Regions from separate parts of the Brachybacterium sp. GU-2 genome, predicted to be linked through region 1. Evidence: predicted binding sites of a transcription regulator. Region 1 holds the regulator's gene; the other holds the start of a gene.

What was found. The regulator HrcA, encoded in region 1, represses chaperone genes, less so after heat shock. The targets are predictions, from matches to a motif close to TTNGCACTCGNNNNNNNCGAGTGCNAA.
Region 2: groL (chaperonin GroEL) is a predicted target of HrcA. The motif match lies at 8,186-8,212, and genes of this name have one in related genera.

What each region holds. Positions count from the first base shown of each region.
Region 1 is NZ_CP133037.2:197,866-207,930, reverse strand. Features, by position in the region: gene RBL05_RS00980 (NADPH-dependent FMN reductase) at 1-153, shown strand, start outside; partial or broken gene RBL05_RS00975 (16S rRNA (uracil(1498)-N(3))-methyltransferase) at 235-1,021, opposite strand; gene dnaJ (molecular chaperone DnaJ) at 1,035-2,153, opposite strand; gene hrcA (heat-inducible transcriptional repressor HrcA) at 2,225-3,226, opposite strand; gene RBL05_RS00960 (DUF3097 domain-containing protein) at 3,370-4,266, shown strand; gene RBL05_RS00955 (DUF4870 domain-containing protein) at 4,470-5,393, shown strand; gene RBL05_RS00950 (iron chaperone) at 5,592-5,978, opposite strand; gene hemW (radical SAM family heme chaperone HemW) at 6,121-7,278, opposite strand; gene RBL05_RS00940 (MOSC domain-containing protein) at 7,275-8,060, opposite strand; gene lepA (translation elongation factor 4) at 8,057-9,940, opposite strand.
Region 2 is NZ_CP133037.2:1,496,404-1,506,468, reverse strand. Features, by position in the region: gene RBL05_RS06925 (DsbA family protein) at 1-706, shown strand, start outside; tRNA gene RBL05_RS06920 (tRNA-Thr) at 781-852, shown strand; gene RBL05_RS06915 (IS481 family transposase) at 897-2,126, opposite strand; gene RBL05_RS06910 (hypothetical protein) at 2,399-3,862, opposite strand; gene treS (maltose alpha-D-glucosyltransferase) at 4,173-5,951, opposite strand; gene RBL05_RS06900 (uracil-DNA glycosylase) at 6,141-6,818, opposite strand; gene RBL05_RS06895 (DUF3263 domain-containing protein) at 6,952-7,335, shown strand; gene RBL05_RS06890 (LytR C-terminal domain-containing protein) at 7,398-7,982, shown strand; gene groL (chaperonin GroEL) at 8,381-10,015, shown strand.

The sequences.
Region 1 (10,065 bases):
CGCGTAGGCGCCGACGTCGTCGGCTCCGTCGGCCTCGGCTTCCGCGAGGATCTCTCCGTCGAGGGTGAGCTGTTCGTCACCGAGGAGAAGGCCACAGCGCTGGAGACCGCGCTGGCCGCGCTCGAAGCGAAGGTGCTCTCCCCGGTCGGCTGACCACCGCTCCCTCACGTCGCAGGACCCCGCCGGCGCCGAGCGTCTGCGGGGTCCTGTCGTCGGCGGGGTCCGCCGGTGGGCTCAGCCCCAGCGGCCGACGAGCGCGCTGAGCACCGCGAGGGCTGCGGGGCCGGCGGTGGAGGAGCGCAGCACCTCGGGGCCCAGCAGCACCGTCCGGGCACCGGCCTCGCGCAGCGCCTCCAGCTCGGACTCGTCGAGCCCGCCCTCGGGGCCGACGACCACGACGATCTCCTCGATGCCGGCCTCGCTCGCACCGCGCAGCTCCTCGGCGAGGCTCATCACGCCGACGGACTCCTGCTCGTGCAGGACGAGCACGAGCGTCCTGTCGGCCGCGCGGGCGCGCAGGTCCTCGACGAGCGCGCTCGTGGTCATCGGGGCGTCGACCGCGGGGATGCCGGGCCGACGGCACTGCTTGACGGCGGCGCGGGCGGTGCCCTCCCACTTCGCGCGGCCCTTGGCGAGCTTCTCCCCGCCATACGGAGACGGAGCGCTTCGCGATCCACGGGACGATGCGGTCGACGCCGAGCTCGGTCGCGGACTCGACGGCCTGCTCGTCGCGGCCGCCGGTCGCGAGGGCCTGCACCAGCGCGAGTCGGGGCAGACGCTGCACGGCCGGGGACGGGTCCGCGAGCAGGCGCAGGTCGAGCGCCTCCTTGCGGGAGGCGGTGACCTCGGCGAGGACCTGTCGGCCGGGGGCGTCGGTGAGGAGCAGCTGCTCCCCCACCCCGATCCGGGCGACCTTGGCCGCGTGGCGGCCCTCGTCGCCGGCGAGCTCGAGCTGGTCTCCCTCACGGGCGGCGGCGAGGGCCTCGTCGAGGATCAGGAAGCCGGGCGGGGTGGTGGGCACTGGCTCTCCCGCCTCAGAGGTTCAGGCGCTCGCGGAGCTTCGCGAACGGGCCGCCGTGGTTCTTGGGACGGGTGGCCTCGTCGCCGCGGAGGGCGGCGAAGCGCTCGAGCAGCTCGCGCTCCTCGTCGGTGAGCGCGGTGGGCACGTCCACGTCGAGCACCACGCGGATGTCGCCGCGGCGCTCGCGGCGCAGCGGGGTGACGCCGAAGCCCTTGAGGACGATCTCCTCGCCGGGCTGGGCGCCGGGGCGAATGTCGAGCTCCTGCTCCCCGTCGAAGGTCTCCAGCGGGATCGTCGCGCCCAGCGCGGCGGTCGTCATCGGCACGGAGACTGTGGTGACGAGGTCGTCGCCGGAGCGGTCGAACATCTCGTGGTCCTTGACGGACAGCTCCACGAAGAGGTCGCCGGAGGGGCCGCCGGCCTCGCCGGTCTCGCCCTCGCCGCGCAGCTGGATGCGGGTGCCGTTCTCGACGCCGGAGGGGATGCGCACGGTGACGGTGCGCTCGGTGGCGGTGCGGCCGTGGCCGGAGCAGCCGGTGCAGGGGCTCTCGATCACGTCGCCGTGGCCCTCGCAGGTGGGGCAGGGTGCCATGGTGACCATCTGGCCCAGCAGCGACTGCTGGACGCGCTGGACGTGGCCGGAGCCGTTGCAGGCGGTGCAGCGGGTGGGGCTGGTGCCCGGCTCGGCGCAGGAGCCGGAGCAGCGCTCGCACAGCACGGCGGTGCGGAAGGTGACGTCCTGCTCGGTGCCGAAGACGACGTCGCGCAGCTCGATCTTCACCCGGCGCAGCACGTCGCCGCCGCGGCGCTGCCGCGGGACGGGGCCCTGGTTGCGCCCGCGCATCCCGGAGGCTCCAGCGAACATGTCGAAGATGTCGTTGAAGTCGAATCCGGCGCCGCCGCCGGGGAAGCCGCCCATGCCCGGGCCGCCGCCCATGTCGTACTGGCGGCGCTTGTCCGCATGGGAGAGGGTCTCGTACGCCTGGGAGACCTTCTTGAACTTCTCCGCCGCCTCCGGGTCCGGGTTGACGTCCGGGTGGAGGGTGCGGGCGAGCTTGCGGTACGCCTTCTTGATCTCTTCGGTCGAGGCGTCGCGGGAGACGCCGAGCAGCTCGTAGTAGTCGTCGTTCACAGGCGTGGGTCCTTCACAGGGGTCGGAGGTCGGTGACGGCCGGCGACGGGCGCGCAGGCCCGCCGGCGCGGTCATTCGAGGAATCGGGAGACGTAGCGGGCGATCGCCTGGACGGTCGAGATCCCGGCGGCGTAGTCCATGCGGCTGGGGCCGAGGATCGCGAGGTGGGAGCCGGCGTCGTAGCCCGCGCCGACGAGCGCGGCCTGGTGCAGCGCCCGGTCGTGGAGCTCGGAGCCGATCCGCACCTGCACGTCCCCCGGCGAGACGTGCATCTCGGTGAACAGGCGCAGCAGCACCAGCTGCTCCTCGAGGACGTCCAGCAGCGGCTCGACGTCGCGGGCGAAGTCCTCGGCGGAGCGGGCGATGTTCGCGGTGCCCGCCATCATGATGCGGTCCTCGGCGCGGGTCGCGGCCAGCGCGGTGAGCGCCTCGGCCACCTCCGCGGCGGCGGGCCGCTCGGGGACGGGCAGGGACTCGAGGTAGTCCGTCAGCGGCCCTGCGAGGTCGGTGACCTCCCGGCCGGCGACGGCGCGGTTGAGCTGGTCGCGCAGCGCCGCGTAGTACTCGGCGGGTCGGCCGGCGATGACGGGGACGGTGCGCTGGTCCACCCTCCCCGACTCGGTGATCAGCACGACCAGCAGCAGCGAGTCCGCGACCTTCACGAGCTCGACGTGGCGGATGCGGGCCTGGCGGCGGGCCGGGTACTGCACCATCGCGACCTGCTGGGTGAGCTGGGCGAGGAGGCGCACGGTGCGGGCCAGGAGCTCCTCGACGTCCCCCGCGTCCTCGAGCAGGGTGCGGATCGCCCGCTTCTCGGCGGCGGAGAGGGGCTTGACCATCGCGACGTGGTCGACGAAGGCGCGATATCCCTTGTCGGTGGGGACGCGGCCGGCGGAGGTGTGGGGCTGGTGGATCAGCCCCTCCTCCTCGAGGACGGACATGTCGTTGCGGACGGTCGCCGCGGAGACGCCGAGCTCGTGCCGCTCCAGCAGCGACTTCGAGCCGACGGGCTCGCGCGTGGAGACGTAGTCCTCGACGATGGCGCCGAGGATCTGGAGCTTGCGGTCGTCCATGTCGTGCACCTCCTGCCGCGCGGTCCGGCACCGGGGCGTCCCGGCGCCCGGGTCTCCCTGGACATTGGCACTCTCCCATGCCAAGTGCCAATCGTACGCGTCCGCGGCGTGCTTCGCAGGGAGGCGTTCGCCACGGGGCTACAGTGTCCGCCGTGTCCACCCCGCCTGCTCGCTTCCCCGACCGGTACGGCGCCGATGTGCTCTCCTCCGGTCCCCCCGCCCATCACCGCCGCCGCCCGGTCGGCCGCGAGGTCCCCGCGCAGCGCGACCTCGTCGTCGAGGAGGCCTCGACCGGCTTCACCGGCGCGATCACGCGCGTGGAGAAGACGGCCGGAGAGCTGATCGTCGAGCTGGAGGACGGCCGCGGCCGACGCCGCACCTTCCCGCTCGGGCCGGGCTTCATGATCGACGGGCAGCCCGTCGTCCTCACCCGCCCGCAGGCGGCGCAGAAGGCGCCCGTCCGCAAGCGCTCCGCCTCCGGCTCGGTGTACGTCGAGGGGGCGAAGGCGCGCACCGCACGTGCGTCGCGGATCTGGGTCGAGGGCACCCATGACGCGGAGCTGGTGCAGAAGGTGTGGGGCCACGACCTGCGGATCGAGGGCATCGTCGTCGAGCAGCTCGAGGGCGCCGACGACCTCGCAGAGCGCGTGCGCGAGTTCGGCCCCTCCCCCGGCCGCCGGCTCGGGATCCTGGTGGACCACCTGGTGAAGGGGTCGAAGGAGTCCCGCATCGCAGCCGAGGTGATGGCCCTGCCGGGCGCCCGCGGGAACGTCACCGTGCTCGGCCACCCGTACGTCGACGTGTGGCAGGCCGTGAAGCCCGCGCGCGTGGGGCTGAAGGAGTGGCCGCACATCCCCAGGGGGACGGACATCAAGGTCGGCTCCCTCGCCGCGCTCGGCTGGCCCCACGAGGACAAGGCCGACATCGGCCTGGGCTGGAAGCGGATCCTCTCCACGGTCCGCTCCTACGCCGACGTCGAGCCGACGCTCTCGGGGCGCATCGAGGAGCTCATCGACTTCGTCACCGTCGACCAGGGCTGACCTGGCCGCGGCACGGGACGGGGAGGCGAGCAGTCGATGCGCCTCTCGGCGCGGTGAGCGGCGACTCTCGGGAGCCCACCAGGGGGATATCCCCCAGCGGATGCGGCGGACCGCCGCGCTGACCGTGGGGTCTCCGGCTCGTTAGGGTGAACCCGTCACCCGAGACGACGGCCCCCGCGCCGACCGAGACGAAGAAGGATCCCATGAGCCAGACTCCGCATCCGCACGACCCGTACGGCACCGAGCCCGGCACCCCCGCCTCCGACTCGCTGCCCGAGCAGCCTGCCGCGCGCCCGGCCTCGGACCACCTCGACATCGACGCCCCTGCCGCCCCCGCGCCGCAGGAGCAGGGCAGCGCGACCTCGGACCCGGCAGAGCATCCCTACGATCCGTTCGCGCAGTCCGCTCCCAGCGCGCAGCCGGCCCCCGCCGCGCAGCATGATCCCTTCGCGCAGCAGGACCCCTACGCACAGCAGGGCTCCGCTCAGCAGGCGGATCCCTACGGGCAGTCCGCGAGCTCGGCCGCTCCGGCCGCGGCGCCGGCCTCCCCCTACGGGGCGCCCTCGCCGTCCCAGCCCTCCGCGCAGCCGGCCCACGCCCAGCAGCCGTACGGGCAGCAGCAGGCTCCGCATGCCCAGCAGCACGCTCCCTACGCCGCCCACGGACAGACCTCAGCCGGAGGAACCATGAACCCCGACCAGGCCCCCGCCCACGTCAAGGGCGTCTTCGACGGCCCGCTGATCGGCCAGCCCACCACCGAGTCCGACACGAAGCTCTGGGCGATGCTCGCGCAGCTCTCGGCGATCGTCGGCTACGTGATCGGCGCCGGCTTCCTCGGCTGGCTCGGCCCGCTGATCATCTTCCTGGTCTACAAGGACCGCAACCGCTTCGTCCGCTACAACGCGGCGGAGGCGCTGAACGCGGCGATCGCGACCCTGATCGTGGAGATCGCGCTCGCCATCGTCTTCACGATCATCACGGTCATCACCTTCGGCTTCGGCTCGGTGCTCTTCGCCCTCATCGGCGTCCCGGCGCTGGTCCACGTCGTCTTCGCCATCATCGGCGCGGTGAAGGCCTACCAGGGCGAGTGGTGGAACTACCCCGTCAACATCCGCCTCGTGAAGTGATCCGCATCCGCATCAGCTGAGTCACGGCCGACGGCCGGATGCAAGAGCCCCCGGGAGTCGCTCCCGGGGGCTCCTGCATGTCGGGGCGCGGGCGGCCGATGCCGCGCGCCCGGGCCGGATGCCGCGCGCCCGGGCCGGACGCCGTGGGCCAGGACTCGACACCGCGCGCAGGGTCCTGCCGCACGGCGCCGCGGCCCGTCACATCCAGTTCACGCCGTCCTGCTCGAACTCGGCGAGGCGGCGGCGCGCCATGCGCCGCAGCAGGTCCTCCGGCATCGGCGTGTCGTAGGGGAGCTTCACGCTGCCCTTGCCGGTCTCCAGCGCCTCGAGCTCGTCGGCGAAGGCCTCCTTCGCGCTCGGGGTGACGGTGAAGTTCGCGTGCGCCTTGTGGGCGCTGATGACGAGCAGGATCGTGCCGCGGGGGTGGACGAAGGCGGGGCTGCCCCATTTGATCGCCTCGGTCGCCTCGGGCAGCTCCTCGCGCACCAGGTTCCGCAGCTCGGCGAGCCGGGTGCGGGCCGGGTCCCCGAGGGCGCCTAGGTACTCGTCGATCGTCGTCGGCCGGGGTCCTGTCGGTGGCGTCATGCGGACAGTGTGCACCTCGGTGATCCGTCGGACCGGTGGATCGACTGGATCGTCGAGAGCGCGCGGCTGCCGGGGCGGCGAGCAGGAGGCGCCTCGGGCTCGACGGGCTCGGTCGTCGAGATCGTTCCGCGGCCGACGGGTCTCAGGGCACGAGGTCGCGGATCACCGCGTCAGCGAGCAGACGCCCCTCCCTGGTAAGGACCGCGCGGCCTGCGGCGAGGGCGTCGGGATCGAGGTGGCCCCGATCGCGGTGCACCTCGAGCATCGAGCGGTTCTGCTCAGGCACGACGTCGACGGCGAGGCCGTCGGCGATCCGCAGCTCGAGCATGATGCGCTCGACGAGCCGGTCCTCGGCGGCGACCTGCTCGCTGTCCGCGACGGGCAGTTCGCCGGAGGCGAGCATGCGCGCGTAGCGGCTGGGATGCTTCACGTTCCAGGAGCGCAGGCCGTCGCGGTGGCGGTGGGCGCCGGGTCCGATCCCCCACCAGTCCCCGCCCTTCCAGTAGGCGAGGTTGTGGCGGGAGCGGTGCTCGGGGGTGCGGGCGAAGTTGGAGACCTCGTACCAGGTCAGGCCCGCCTCGCGCGTGAGGTCGTCGACGAGCTCGTACTTGTCGGCCATGTCGTCGGGGTCGGGCGCCTCGATCTCGCCGCGTCGCAGCTGCCGGGCCATGGCGGTGTTGCCCTCGATGATCAGCGAGTAGGCGGAGAGGTGGTCGACCTCGCAGGCCAGGGCCGCGCGCACGGAGGCCTCGACGTCGGCGACGGTCTCCCCCGGCGTGCCGTAGATGAGGTCCAGGCTCACCTGCAGCCCGGCGTCCTTCGCCCACTGGACCACCTGCGGCACCCGCTCGGGGTCATGGGTGCGGTCCAGGGTCGCGAGCACCGACGGGATCGCGGACTGCATGCCGATCGAGACGCGGGTGACCCCGCCGTCGGCCAGGCGCGAGAGCGAGGCGCGGGTGACCGAGTCGGGATTCGCCTCGGTGGTGACCTCGGCGCCGTCCGCGAGCGGGATCAGCGAGCGAAGATGGTCGAGCATCCGCACCAGGTCGTCGGCGGGCAACAGGGTGGGGGTGCCGCCGCCGAAGAAGACGGTGGAGATCTCCTCGTACTCGTACCCCGCCGCGCGGTCCGCGGCGAGGGTCAGGTCCATCTCGGCCATCGCGTTGTCCGCGTACTCGGCCTGGGAGCCGCCGCCGCCCAGCTCGGCGTTCGTGTAGGTGTTGAAGTCGCAGTACCCGCAGCGCACGGCGCAGAACGGGACGTGGATGTAGGCGGAGAGGTCCTTCACGACCGTCACAGCCCGAGACCGAGACCGAGGCCCCGTCCGGTGGAGCGCAGCCGCTCCGGGAAGTCCTCGCGCTCCCCCGCCCGGGCGAGCGTCTTCTGCGCGGCCCCGACGAGTGTCTCGTACAGCACGGTGCCGCTCGCCTCCGCCCAGTCGAGCAGGGCGCGGGCCTGCGCGGCGTCCAGTCCCCGGAAGGCGTCGACGATGGTCACGCCGTGGTCCGGCCGCTCGAGCACCTCGATCGCGTCGCCGGCGCGCACCTCGCCCTCGACGAGCACGCGGAAGTAGGCGCCGGCGCGGCCCTGGTCGGTGAAGGCGCGTCCCCAGCGGCGGTCCCCCATCCAGGCGGCGAAGGTGCCGCAGGGGTTGCGGGGGCAGGTCGCCTCGAGCTCGGCGCCGCCGATCCGCCAGCGCTCGCCGATCACCGCATGGTCGGTGTCCTGGCCGACGGTGGCGAGGTTCTCGCCGAAGAACCCGTCGGGCAGCTCGTGGCCGAGCGCGGCGGCGTAGGCCTCGCGCACCTCCCGGGAGTAGGCGTAGACGGCCTTGAAGATCCCGCCGTGGTGCTCACGGTCGCCCTGCACGTCGCCGAGCACGCCGTGGGTGAGCAGCGTGACGGGCCCGTCGGCCGGTCGCTTGTCGATCCCGCTCATGAGGGAGCGCTCGCGCACCTCGAAGAGCTGGGCGACCGAGCACACCGCGCCGAGCCGGCCGCCGCCGGGTTCGAACGTGACCTCGAGCGGGTCGAGGCGGCGCGGGGCGGTCTCGGGCAGCGGGCCGGGCGCGGTGCTCACTTCTTCTTCTTCTCGTCCTTCGAGGGCTCGGCGGCGTCGGAGGAGAGCGCGGCGATGAAGGCTTCCTGCGGCACCTCGACGGAGCCGATGTTCTTCATGCGCTTCTTGCCCTCCTTCTGCTTCTCCAGCAGCTTGCGCTTGCGGGAGATGTCGCCTCCGTAGCACTTGGACAGCACGTCCTTGCGCATGGCGCGGATGTTCTCGCGGGCGATGATGCGCGAGCCGATCGCGGCCTGGATCGGGACCTCGAACTGCTGGCGCGGGATGAGCTTCTTGAGCTTGCCGGACATCTCCACGCCGTAGGAGTAGGCCTTGTCGCGGTGCACGATCGCGCTGAACGCGTCGACCGGCTCGCCCTGCAGGAGGATGTCGACCTTGACCAGGTCCGCAGTCTGCTCGCCGGAGACGTCGTAGTCCAGCGAGGCGTAGCCGCGGGTCTTGGACTTCAGCTGGTCGAAGAAGTCGAAGACGATCTCCGCCAGCGGCAGGGTGTAGCGCAGCTCGACACGGTCCTCGCTGAGGTAGTCCATGCCGCCGAGGGTGCCGCGCTTGGACTGGCACAGCTCCATCACCACGCCGATGAACTCGCTGGGCACGAGGATCGTCGCCGAGGCGACGGGCTCGCTGATCTGGTTCACCTTCCCCTCGGGGAAGTCGGAGGGGTTCAGCACCTCGATCTCGGTGCCGTCCTCCATCACGACCTGGTAGACCACGGAGGGGGCGGTGGAGATGAGGTCGAGGTCGAACTCGCGCTCGAGCCGCTCGCGGATGATCTCCAGGTGCAGCAGGCCCAGGAAGCCGACGCGGAAGCCGAAGCCGAGGGCGGTGGAGGTCTCCGGCTCGTAGACGAGCGCGGCGTCGTTGAGCTTGAGCTTGTCCAGCGCATCGCGCAGCACGGGATAGTCGGAGCCGTCGATCGGGAACAGGCCCGAGTAGACCATGGGCTTCGGGTCCGAGTAGCCGGCCAGCGGCTCGGTCGCGCCGCGCACCGAGGTGGTGATCGTGTCGCCCACCTTGGACTGGCGCACGTCCTTCACGCCGGTGATGAGGTAGCCGACCTCGCCCGGGCCGATGCCCTGGGTGGGGTGCGGCTCCGGGGAGCTCACGCCGATCTCGAGCAGCTCGTGGTGGGCGCCGGTGGACATCATGTCGATCCGGTCGCGGGCCTTGAGGAACCCGTCGACGACGCGCACGTAGGTGACCACGCCGCGGTAGGTGTCGTAGACGGAGTCGAAGATCATCGCGCGGCAGGGGGCGTCGACCTGTCCCTCGGGGGCGGGGAGGGTGCGCACCACGTGGTCGAGCAGCTCGGGCACGCCCACGCCGGTCTTCCCGGACACGCGCAGCACGTCCTCGGGGTCCACGCCGACGAGCTGGCCGATCTCGGCCGCGTACTTCTCGGGCTCGGCGCCGGGCAGGTCGATCTTGTTCAGCACCGGGATGATGGTGAGGTCGTGCTCCATCGCGAGGTACAGGTTCGCGAGCGTCTGCGCCTCGATGCCCTGCGCGGCGTCGACCAGCAGGATCGCCCCCTCGCAGGCGGCGAGGGAGCGGGAGACCTCGTAGGTGAAGTCCACGTGCCCGGGGGTGTCGATCATGTTCAGGGCGTAGTTGACGCCCTCGACCTGCCAGGGCATGCGCACGGCCTGGCTCTTCACGGTGATGCCGCGCTCGCGCTCGATGTCCATCCGGTCGAGGTACTGGGCGCGCATGGCGCGCTCCTCGACGATCCCGGTGATCTGCAGCATCCGGTCGGCCAGCGTCGACTTGCCGTGGTCGATGTGGGCGATGATGCAGAAGTTGCGGAGCCGCTCCTGGGGCGTCGACGCGGGAGCGATGTCCCGTGCCTCATCGGCAGCGATCCTCGGGGTCACCGGCATTCGTCCTCTCGTCGATGGTGTGCCGGGCGCGCATGCGCCGGGCATCGGTCCATGGTCTCACGTGCTGCGCGCGCCGCAGCGTCCCGGGAACGGCCGACGGGCCGACGTCACAGCGGGGCCGATGG
Region 2 (10,065 bases), 1.3 Mb from region 1:
CACCGTCCGCACCATCGTGATCGCGGCGGTCACCGTCGTCGCGCTCGTGCTGGTCGCTGCCGCCGGTCTGTTCATCTACCGCCAGGCGCAGCCGGCGGGCCCCGTCGCGACCCCCGAGGGCGTCGCCGAGGACCAGGCCTATCTCCCGATCGGCGCCCCCGAGGACTCGGGCAAGCCGGTGCTCGAGCTCCACCTCGACTTCATGTGCCCCGTCTGCGGCCAGTTCGAGGAGATCAACGGCGCGGACCTCCAGCAGATCGTCGAGAACGAGGAGGCGACCGTGCACCTCGTGCCGCGCCGCTTCCTGGACACCCAGTCCACCACCGGCGACTACTCCTCCCGCGCCGCGAACGCTCTCGCCTGCGTGTGGGAGGACAACCCCGACAACGCCATCGGCTTCCAGCAGCTGATGTTCGCCAACCAGCCCGCCGAGGGCAGCGCGGGCCTGACCGACGAGCAGATCTGGGGCTACGCCCAGGAGGCCGGCGCCTCCGACGAGGTCCAGTCCTGCATGAGCTCGAAGACCTACCAGCCGTGGGTGCGCCAGGTCGTGGACCCCTACGGCGAGGAGACCGGCGGCGGCACCCCGTACGTCGAGATCGACGGCGAGACCTTCGGCTCCGACCAGTGGTCCCAGCCCGGCCAGCTGCGCGAGGCGGTGCTCTCCGCGGGCGGCGAGTCCGCCTCCGACGGCGGCGAGCGCTGAGCCGCAGGCCGCCCCGAGGCCCGCGGGCCTCTACACTCTCAGGGGACCGGCTGCATCGCGGCCGGTCCCCTCTCGCTGGAGTGGCGCAACGGTAGCGCACCTGTCTTGTAAACAGGTGGTTGCGGGTTCGATTCCCGTCTCCAGCTCTCGTGTCCTGAGTCGCGACATCCTTTACGGAGGGTGTCGCGGCTCAGGATTTTTTGCGTGGGTTCGCTGTCGGGTCGGGTGGGGGCTTCTGGCGGCGTGGCCTGTGGGTTCGCTCGAGCGCGGGCTGGTAGTCCTTGGTCGGGTCGATGAGGTGTTCGGCGAGGACTTCTCCGGTCGCGGCGTTGGTGACGGTGACTTGATCGTCGTGGATGAGCATGAGGATGTGCTCGCCGATGTGGGCGCGGCCGATGCCGAGGTGGCGCATCTTTCCGGCGTAGCGCAGTGAGACCTTCCCGTTGCGGTCCACGGTGTCGACTCGGGTGCGCCACTCGGGCTCTGCGAGGGTGTCGGGGGTCGCTTTGGGCAAGGCGGTGTAGGCCTGCTCGGGAGTGCGACGGCCGGTGGCGCGGTGGGGGCGGGCGGTGTTGTACCAGTTCCGGAACTGATCCAGCAGGTCCTGGAGCTCCTCGACGGTCTCGGGGCGGGGCCGTGCGTCGAGCCAGCGGTGGAGGGTCTGGTGGAACCGTTCGATCTTGCCCTGGGTCTGGGGGTGGCCGGGACGGCCGTTCTTCTGCCGGATCCGGTGGGCTTGGAGCAGCTTCTCGAAGCCGTTGCGTCCTCCTTTGCGGCCGGCGAGGCGGGCGGTGAAGACCAGTCCGTTGTCGGTGAGAGTCGAGGCCGGTGCCCCGTTGGTCGTGATCAGGGTGTTCATCGCGTCGACGATCATCGGGCCGGTGAATGCGGCAGCGGCACGGAGGTGGAGCAGGTAGCGGGAGTGGTCGTCGAGGAAGTCGAGGACCTCGACTCGTCGCCCGGTGGCCAGGAAGGCGTGGGTGATGTCTGCCTGCCAGCACTCGTTGGGCAGCTCGGCCTGGAACCGTCGATAGGAGCTGCGGGGGCGTTTTCTCGGGGCGGGGGTGATGAGTCCCTCGGCGTGCAGGAGACGGCGGATCGTGGAGGTCGAGGGGGCGTGCAGGCCGGCCTGTTCGAGGTGCCAGGCGATGGTGAGAGGGCCGGCGTCGGCGCCATCGGCCATCAGCGAACGTCGTAGTCGGAGGATCTCTTCGCGCAGCGCTTCGGGAGTCGCGCCGGGGTGTGTGCGGGGAGCGCGGGAGCGGGGTTCGAGGCCGTCGGGGCCCTCGAGCCGGTAGCGGGTGAGGAGGACGTGGATCCATTGGCGGGAGACGGAGAAGCGGGCAACGGCCCCTACGATGGAAAGGCCCTGATCCAGGACCGAGCGGACGATGACGAGGTTCTTGTCACGGCTGTTCATGCGTCATCGTCGACCCGCGACAAGGGCGTCGTCGATGTCCCGACTCACCGGTCAACGATCACGAGCCTCGAACCGTCGCCCATGCCCCGACTCACCGGTCAACAATCACCCGGAAAGCCCGAGGTCGGACCCGTCAACGATGTCGTGGATCCAGACACCGTCTCCAGCTCTCGTCCCGGTCCCCGCTGCACCGTGCAGCAGCCACGCAGGAAAGAGCCCCTCGCCGGATCGCTCCGGCGAGGGGCTCGTGCGTGCGGGGCGGGCCCGGCGGGTCAGAACGTCTCGTAGGACACCTTGTTCACCGTGAAGCCCTTGCCGGTCATGACGTTCCAGCAGGTCATCCCGTCGAAGCGGCTCGTGCACGCCACGTCGCCGCGCTGTGCGCTGCGGTCGTACTCGAGGGTGGGCGCGGAGTCGCTGAGGAAGGACGAGCCGCAGGCCCGCTCGGCGTCCTCGCCCGCGACGGTGATCGAGAACGGGCCGTTCTCGCAGTCCTCGAGCCCCGCCTCGGAGAAGTCCCGCTCCACGAAGGAGCAGGAGACGGAGTCCTCCTCGAGGTGGCAGCTGATGTTCCCGGTGGGGGAGCGCAGCTCGGTCATCTCCTCGGCGCCGTCAGGGGCGGGGGAGACGGGATCCTCGGTGGTCTCCTCGGTCGTCTCCTCGGTGGTCTCCTCCGGAGCGGCCTCGGCGCTGGTCGTCGAGCTGTCGCGCTGGTACTCCTCCTCGTCGGGGGCGAACAGGGCGCGGGCACCCAGCCCGATCACGAGCAGCAGGATCAGGGCGAGCACGAGGCAGCCGCCGCAGGCGATCAGGGCCCGCTTCCGGCTGCCGTCGTCGGAATCGTGCTCCTCCTGCGGAGGTCGGCCGACGGGCGGCGGGGCCGAGGCGGGGCCCTGCGAAGCCGGACCCGGGGACGCCGGGCCCTGCTCCCCATAGGGGTACTGCTGCTGTCCGTAGGGGCTCTGCCGATCGGTCGGATGCGACGAGGCGGCAGCGCCCGCGGCGGCGGACGCGGCGACGGCCAGCATCTGCCGGGTCGGCGAACCTGGCTGCGGAGCCGGCGAGGCCGGAGAGGTCTGCGAGGCAGGGGCGGCGCCGAGCGGGACCACGGAGGCCTTCGGCGACAGTCGCACCGAGGAGGAGCCCTCGGCCGCAGGCTGTGCGGAGGGCGACGGCTGCGCGGCAGGCGCCGGCCCGCCGACGGGGGCCTGCTGCGCGGGCGGGGCCGGGGGCGGCGTCGTGCCGGGGCGCTCGTCGGCGGAGGCATCGGCTCCCGCGGCTCCCGCACCCGCGGCGCCGGCTGCAGCGGCGCCGGTCGCTCCGGCGGCGGTGCCCCAGACGAGTGCCTCGGGGACCTCGTCCCAGGCGGAGGCGTCGTCGTCGAGCCCGGGCTGCGACGCCGACGCGGGCCGCTCCTCGGCAGACTGCGACTCCTGCGCGGCGGTCTGCTCCGGGTCCGCGGGCTCGGGCTCCTCGTCGGGGACCACCTGGTGCAGCTGGGTGGGCTCGCCCTCGTCGAGGTCGTCGTCCTCGTCGGACTGCTCGGTGCCGGCCTCGTAGGCCTGCTTCGCCCACTGGTTCGTGGCCAGGATCCACTGGCGCGCGACCTCGGGGGCCGAGGGGTTCATGACGATCAGCCGGTGCAGCTGGGGGTGCTTCTCGGTGAGCTCGAGGAGGCGTTCCGGACTGGTGCCCGGATCGGCCGCCTCCTCCGCCGTCGAACGGTGCTCTGCCACCGTGCTCTCCCTTCCTTGCGGGGTCACGGCAGGGCGCTCGCGGCTCGCGGGGGCGGCCTGCCGATCCATGAGAATGGCACATCGGCGCGCTCCGAGGCACTGCGAGGCGGCCCCATGCAGCGGTGACCCGCAGGTCACCGGGGCCTCGCGGCCCGCTCGTCGGACGGTCCGGGGTGCACTCTGACCTGCGGCGACTCCGAGACCCGACCCCTCGAGGTGCCGCAGAGCCGGCATGTGACGGGGGTCTCGGCCGTGGAGGCGGCAGAAGGGGCGCGGGTGCCGTCGGCCCGCGTGCGGGGGCCGGGCGCGGTCAGCCCGCGGTGATCACCGGCAGCGCGGTGGTGGTCGTCGTCGGCTCGCCGTGGGCGTCCAGCGGACGCACCTTCAGCCAGTAGACGCCGTGCCCGCCGAGGGTGAGGGTGAGGGTGCCGGCCTCGTCCACCGCCGGGAACTCATGCCCGCCGAAGAGGTCCCGGACGGTGCGCCGGTCCATCCCGGTCATCTCGAGCGTCGCCGTGACCGGCTGGGACGACAGGTTGAACACGCACAGCAGCGTCTCGGCGTGCGCCTCCGCGTCCTCGCCGTGCTCGGCGCCGTCGTAGGTGCGGGTGAAGGCGAGCACCCGTTCGGAGTCCGCCGGGATGTTCCTGTACGCGCCGAGCCCGAAGGCGTCGTGCTCCTTGCGCACCGCGAGCATCCACCGCACGAAGTGCAGCAGGGAGCCGGAGTGCGCCATGTGCGCCTCGACGTTGGTGGTCGAGTAGTGGTAGACGAGCGACTGGATCACCGGCAGGTAGAGCTTGCCCGGGTCGGTGATCTCGCTGAACCCGGCGTTGCGGTCCGGGGTCCACTGCATCGGGGTGCGCACCGCGTCGCGGTCCTCGAGCCAGATGTTGTCGCCCATCGCGATCTCGTCCCCGTAGTAGAGGAACGGGGAGCCGGGCAGCGACAGCAGCAGGGCGTGGATCAGCTCGAGCTCGGAGCGGGAGTTGTCCAGCAGCGGCGCCAGGCGCCGACGGATGCCGACGTTCGCGCGCATCCGCGTATCGGGCGCGTACCAGCCGAGCATCGCCGAGCGGTCCTCGCCGGAGACCATCTCGAGGGTCAGCTCGTCGTGGTTGCGCAGGAAGGTGCCCCACTGGGCGCCGGCGGGGATCTCGGGGGTGTCCTCGAGGATGTCGATGATGTGGCGGGCGCTGCCCTCGCGCAGCGCGTAGAACAGCCGCGGCATCACCGGGAAGTGGAAGCACATGTGGCACTCGGGCCGCTCGGGGGTGCCGAAGTACTCCACCACGTCGGCCGGCCACTGGTTCGCCTCGGCGATGATCACGCGGCCCGGCCAGCTCTCGTCCACGAACTCCCGCAGCTCGGCGAGGAACTCGTGGGTGGCCGGCAGGTTCTCCCCGTCGGTGCCCTCCTCCTCGAAGAGGTACGGGATCGCGTCGGCGCGGAACCCGTCGATGCCCTTGTCCAGCCAGAAGCGCACCACCTCGAACATCGCCTCGCGCACCGCGGGGTTCTCGAAGTTCAGGTCCGGCTGGTGGGAGAAGAAGCGGTGCCAGAAGAACTGTCGGCGCACCGGGTCGAAGGACCAGTTGCTCTCCTCGGTGTCCACGAAGATGATGCGCGCGTCCTGGTACTTCTCGTCCGTGTCGGACCAGACGTAGAAGTCCCCGTACGGGCCCTCGGGGTCGGAGCGGGACTCGAGGAACCAGGGGTGCTTGTCGGAGGTGTGGTTCATCGGCAGGTCGATGATCACGCGGATCCCGCGCCGGTGCGCCTCGGAGACCAGTCGCTCGAAGTCGGTGATCGAGCCGAACTCCGGCAGCACCTGCTCGTAGTCGGAGATGTCGTAGCCGCCGTCCCGCAGCGGGGAGGCGAAGAAGGGCGGCAGCCACAGGCAGTCGATGCCGAGCCATTGCAGGTAGTCCAGGCGTTCGATGAGGCCGGTGAAGTCCCCGGTCCCGTCGCCGTTGCCGTCGGCGAAGGCGCGCACCAGCACCTCGTAGAACACGGCCTTGCGGTACCAGTGCGGGTCGTAGTCGACCCCCGGGCCCTGGGGGGAGAACTGGGCGGGGTTCAGGGGCATCGGGACCTCCACGGCGGCTGGGACGGCGGACGCGCTTACACCACAATAGTGTCCGCCGCGTCGGCGCGGACCCCTCGGCGGGCGACGGACCGGGCGGTCTCCTCCCGCCCTGTCGGGCGCGGGGCTGCGGGGCCCGCCGCCGCGGCGGGATCTGCGCGCTCTCGGCCCGGGCCCGGTCCCAGCCCGACCTCAGTCCCGGATCCGCCAGTCCACGGGGCCGGCGCCCTGCGCCTCGAGCAGCGCGTTCACCTGCGAGAAGGGACGGGAGCCGAAGAAGCCGCGAGAGGCCGACAGGGGGCTCGGGTGCGGGCTCGCCACATGCGGCACCTCGCCCAGCAGCGGGATCAGCGACTGCGCATCGCGGCCCCAGAGGATCGCCGCGAGCGGCCCGCCGCGGGCCACCAGGGCGCGGATCGCGTGCTCGGTGATCTCCTCCCAGCCGCGACGTCGGTGGGAGGCGGGGGCGCCGGGCGCGACGGTGAGGACCCGGTTCAGCAGCAGCACCCCCTGGTCCTGCCAGGAGGAGAGGTCGCCGTGCGCGGCGGGGACGATGCCGAGATCGCTCTCGAGCTCCCTGTAGATGTTGGTCAGGGAGCGGGGGAGCGGGCGCACGTGCCGCTCCACCGCGAAGGACAGACCGATCGGGTGCCCCGGCGTGGGATACGGGTCCTGGCCGACGATCAGCACCCGCACCTCGGACATCGGCCGGGTGAAGGCGCGCAGCACCGCCTCGCCGGTGGGCAGGTAGCCGCGGCCCGCGCGGACCTCCTCGCGCAGGAAGCCGCCGATCTCGTGGAGACGGTCCTCGACGGGGCGGAGGGTCTCGGCCCAGTCGGGGGCGATGATCTCGGTCAGGGGAGCAGCCATGGAGGCAGTCAACCATCCGCCGGGGGCGCCGTCGGGGCGCGTCGGCCCCTCCCGGCGAGGCATCCCTCACGACCTGCGCGGGGCAGCGGCGTGGCAGCGCGGGGGAGCGGGCGCGGGTGCGTAGCCTCGATCCATGCCCTCCGCCTCCGACGAGCCCGCCCGCGCCGACGCGCGCCCCTCCGACACCCCGTCGTCGGAGCGCACGTCGACGGAGCGCACGGCGTCCGAGCGCGTGCCGTCCGAGGTCGCGCTGCCGGGGCCGCAGGGGGCGCTCACCGAGCGGGACCGGCGGATCCTCGCGCTCGAGGGGCGCACCTTCCGCTACGTCGGCGCGAAGGAGCGGGCGATCCGCGAGGAGATCGGCCTGTCGAAGGTCGCCTACTACGTGCGGCTGAACGCCCTGCTCGACGAGCCGGCGGCGCTGCGCGCGGCCCCCGCCGTCGTCAACAGGCTCCGCGCCCGACGCACCTACGAGGACGGCGGTGCCTCCCTCGGCGGCGACCATCGCGTGGCCTGAGCCATCCGTCTCCGGGGCGTGTGCTCCACCCCCGATCCGGGTCGACCATGTTAAATGGGTCCGTGGCTGATTCCCAGTATCCCTACCCGCCGGACCGATTCGACGACGAGGCGGACGCCGTCACCTTCCACGGCGCCCACCGCGCCGAGCTCCCCTTCTGGCGGGAGAACCTGCTGTACATCATCATCATCGGCGCGGCCGTGGTGCTGCTGGTGGTGCTGCTCTTCGTGATCGGCGGCATGGGCGGCGGCGACGACGGCGCCGAGGGCCCGGCCTCGGCGTCGGAGAGCGCCTCGAGCGAGGCCGCCCCCGAGGAGAGCCCCTCGGAGGAGCCCGCCCCGGAGCCCGACCTCTCCGTGCCCGTCCAGGTGATCAACGCCGGCAGCATCAACGGCCTCGCCGGCACCTGGCAGGAGGAGCTCCAGGGCGAGGGCTGGGAGGACGTCAGCGTCGCCACCGCCGACAGCCCCCAGCAGGAGCCCGTCGTGTTCTACCGCGACGAGGCCGATGCGGACACCGCCCAGGCGCTCGCCGAGCAGGTTGGAGTTGGCGAGGCGCGCCAGAGCGACGAGTACGACTCCCCCCTGACCTTCGTCGCGGTCACCGAGCCCGGTGACGGCGGCGAAGGCGGCGAGGGCGAGGGCTGACCCCTCCCCGCACGCCCCTGCGGCCCCGCGACGCGCCGCTCCTCCTCCGGGAGGGGCGGCGCGTCCTCGTGTGCGGGCCGTGGGGCGGGACGGGGTGCGCGCCCATCGGCGCCGTCCGGCGAGCCCGTCGGCGCCGTTCGGCGAGATGCCCCCGGGCGACGTCCGCCCCGGCCGACGGGGCCGTGTCCGCTTCTCGCGGAGAGTTAGCACTCTCGGGGGCAGAGTGCTTATGATGATCTGGCACTCGGTGCACGGGAGTGACAGCCTCCGCGCACCGGGACCTGAACATTCCGGCCCCGTGAGGGCGTCGGCGCCGTGGGACATGAACACGGAGTCGGCTCCCGTCCGTCGCGGGCACTGGGCCGGGTGGACATCACAGACACGGGAGAGATTCCACAATGGCCAAGCTCATCTCTTACGACGAGGAGGCCCGGCGCGGCCTCGAGCGGGGAATGAACCAGCTCGCCGACGCCGTCAAGGTCACCCTCGGCCCCAAGGGTCGCAACGTCGTGCTCGAGAAGTCCTGGGGCGCCCCCACCATCACCAACGACGGCGTGTCGATCGCCAAGGAGATCGAGCTCGACGATCCCTACGAGAAGATCGGCGCCGAGCTGGTGAAGGAGGTCGCCAAGAAGACCGACGACATCGCCGGCGACGGCACCACCACCGCCACCGTCCTCGCCCAGGCCCTGGTCAAGGAGGGCCTGCGCAACGTCGCCGCGGGCGCCAACCCGATCGCGCTCAAGCGCGGCATCGACCAGGCCGTGGCCGCGGTCTCCGAGACCCTGCTCAAGCAGGCGAAGGAGATCGAGACCAAGGAGCAGATCGCCTCCACCGCCGCCATCTCCGCGGCCGACCCGGCCATCGGCGAGCTCATCGCCGAGGCCCTCGACAAGGTCGGCAAGGAGGGCGTGATCACGGTCGAGGAGTCCAACACCATGGGCCTCGAGCTGGAGCTCACCGAGGGCATGCGCTTCGACAAGGGCTACATCTCGCCGTACTTCGTCACCGACGCCGAGCGCCAGGAGACCGTGCTCGAGGATCCCTACATCCTCCTGCTCTCCTCCAAGGTGTCCTCCGTCAAGGACCTGCTGCCGCTGCTGGAGAAGGTCATCCAGGCCGGCAAGCCGCTGGCGATCATCGCCGAGGACGTCGAGGGCGAGGCCCTCGCGGTGCTCGTGGTGAACAAGCTCAAGGGCTCCTTCAAGTCCGTGGCCGTCAAGGCCCCCGGCTTCGGCGACCGCCGCAAGGCGATGCTGGAGGACATGGCGATCCTCACCGGCGGCCAGGTCATCGCCGAGGAGGTCGGCCTCAAGCTGGAGACCGCCGGTCTCGAGCAGCTCGGCCAGGCGCGCAAGATCGTCGTCACCAAGGACGAGACCACCATCGTCGAGGGCACCGGCGACGCCGACCGCATCGCCGGCCGCGTCTCCCAGATCCGCGCCGAGATCGAGAACTCCGACTCGGACTACGACCGCGAGAAGCTCCAGGAGCGCCTCGCGAAGCTGGCCGGCGGCGTCGCCGTCATCAAGGCCGGCGCCGCGACCGAGGTCGAGCTCAAGGAGCGCAAGCACCGCATCGAGGATGCCGTGCGCAACGCCAAGGCCGCCGTGGACGAGGGCGTCGTCGCCGGTGGTGGCGTCGCGCTGCTGCAGGCCGGTGCGGACACCTTCGGCAAGCTCGCCCTCGAGGGCGACGAGGCCACCGGTGGCAACATCGTCAAGGTCGCCATCGAGGCCCCGCTCAAGCAGATCGCGGTCAACGCCGGTCTCGAGGGCGGCGTCGTGGCGGAGAAGGTCAAGAACCTTCCCGTCGGCCAGGGCCTGAACGCGGCCACCGGCGAGTACGAGGACCTGGTCTCGGCCGGGATCATCGACCCCGTCAAGGTGACCCGCTCCGCGCTGCAGAACGCCGCGTCCATCGCGGGCCTGTTCCTCACCACCGAGGCCGTCGTGGCCGACAAGCCGGAGCCCGAGGCCCCGGCCGCCGGCGGCGACATGGGCGGCATGGGGGGCATGGGCGGCATGATGTGATCCAGCCTCACGGCTGATCACCTGCCGCTCCACCCGAGCGCTCGACGAGC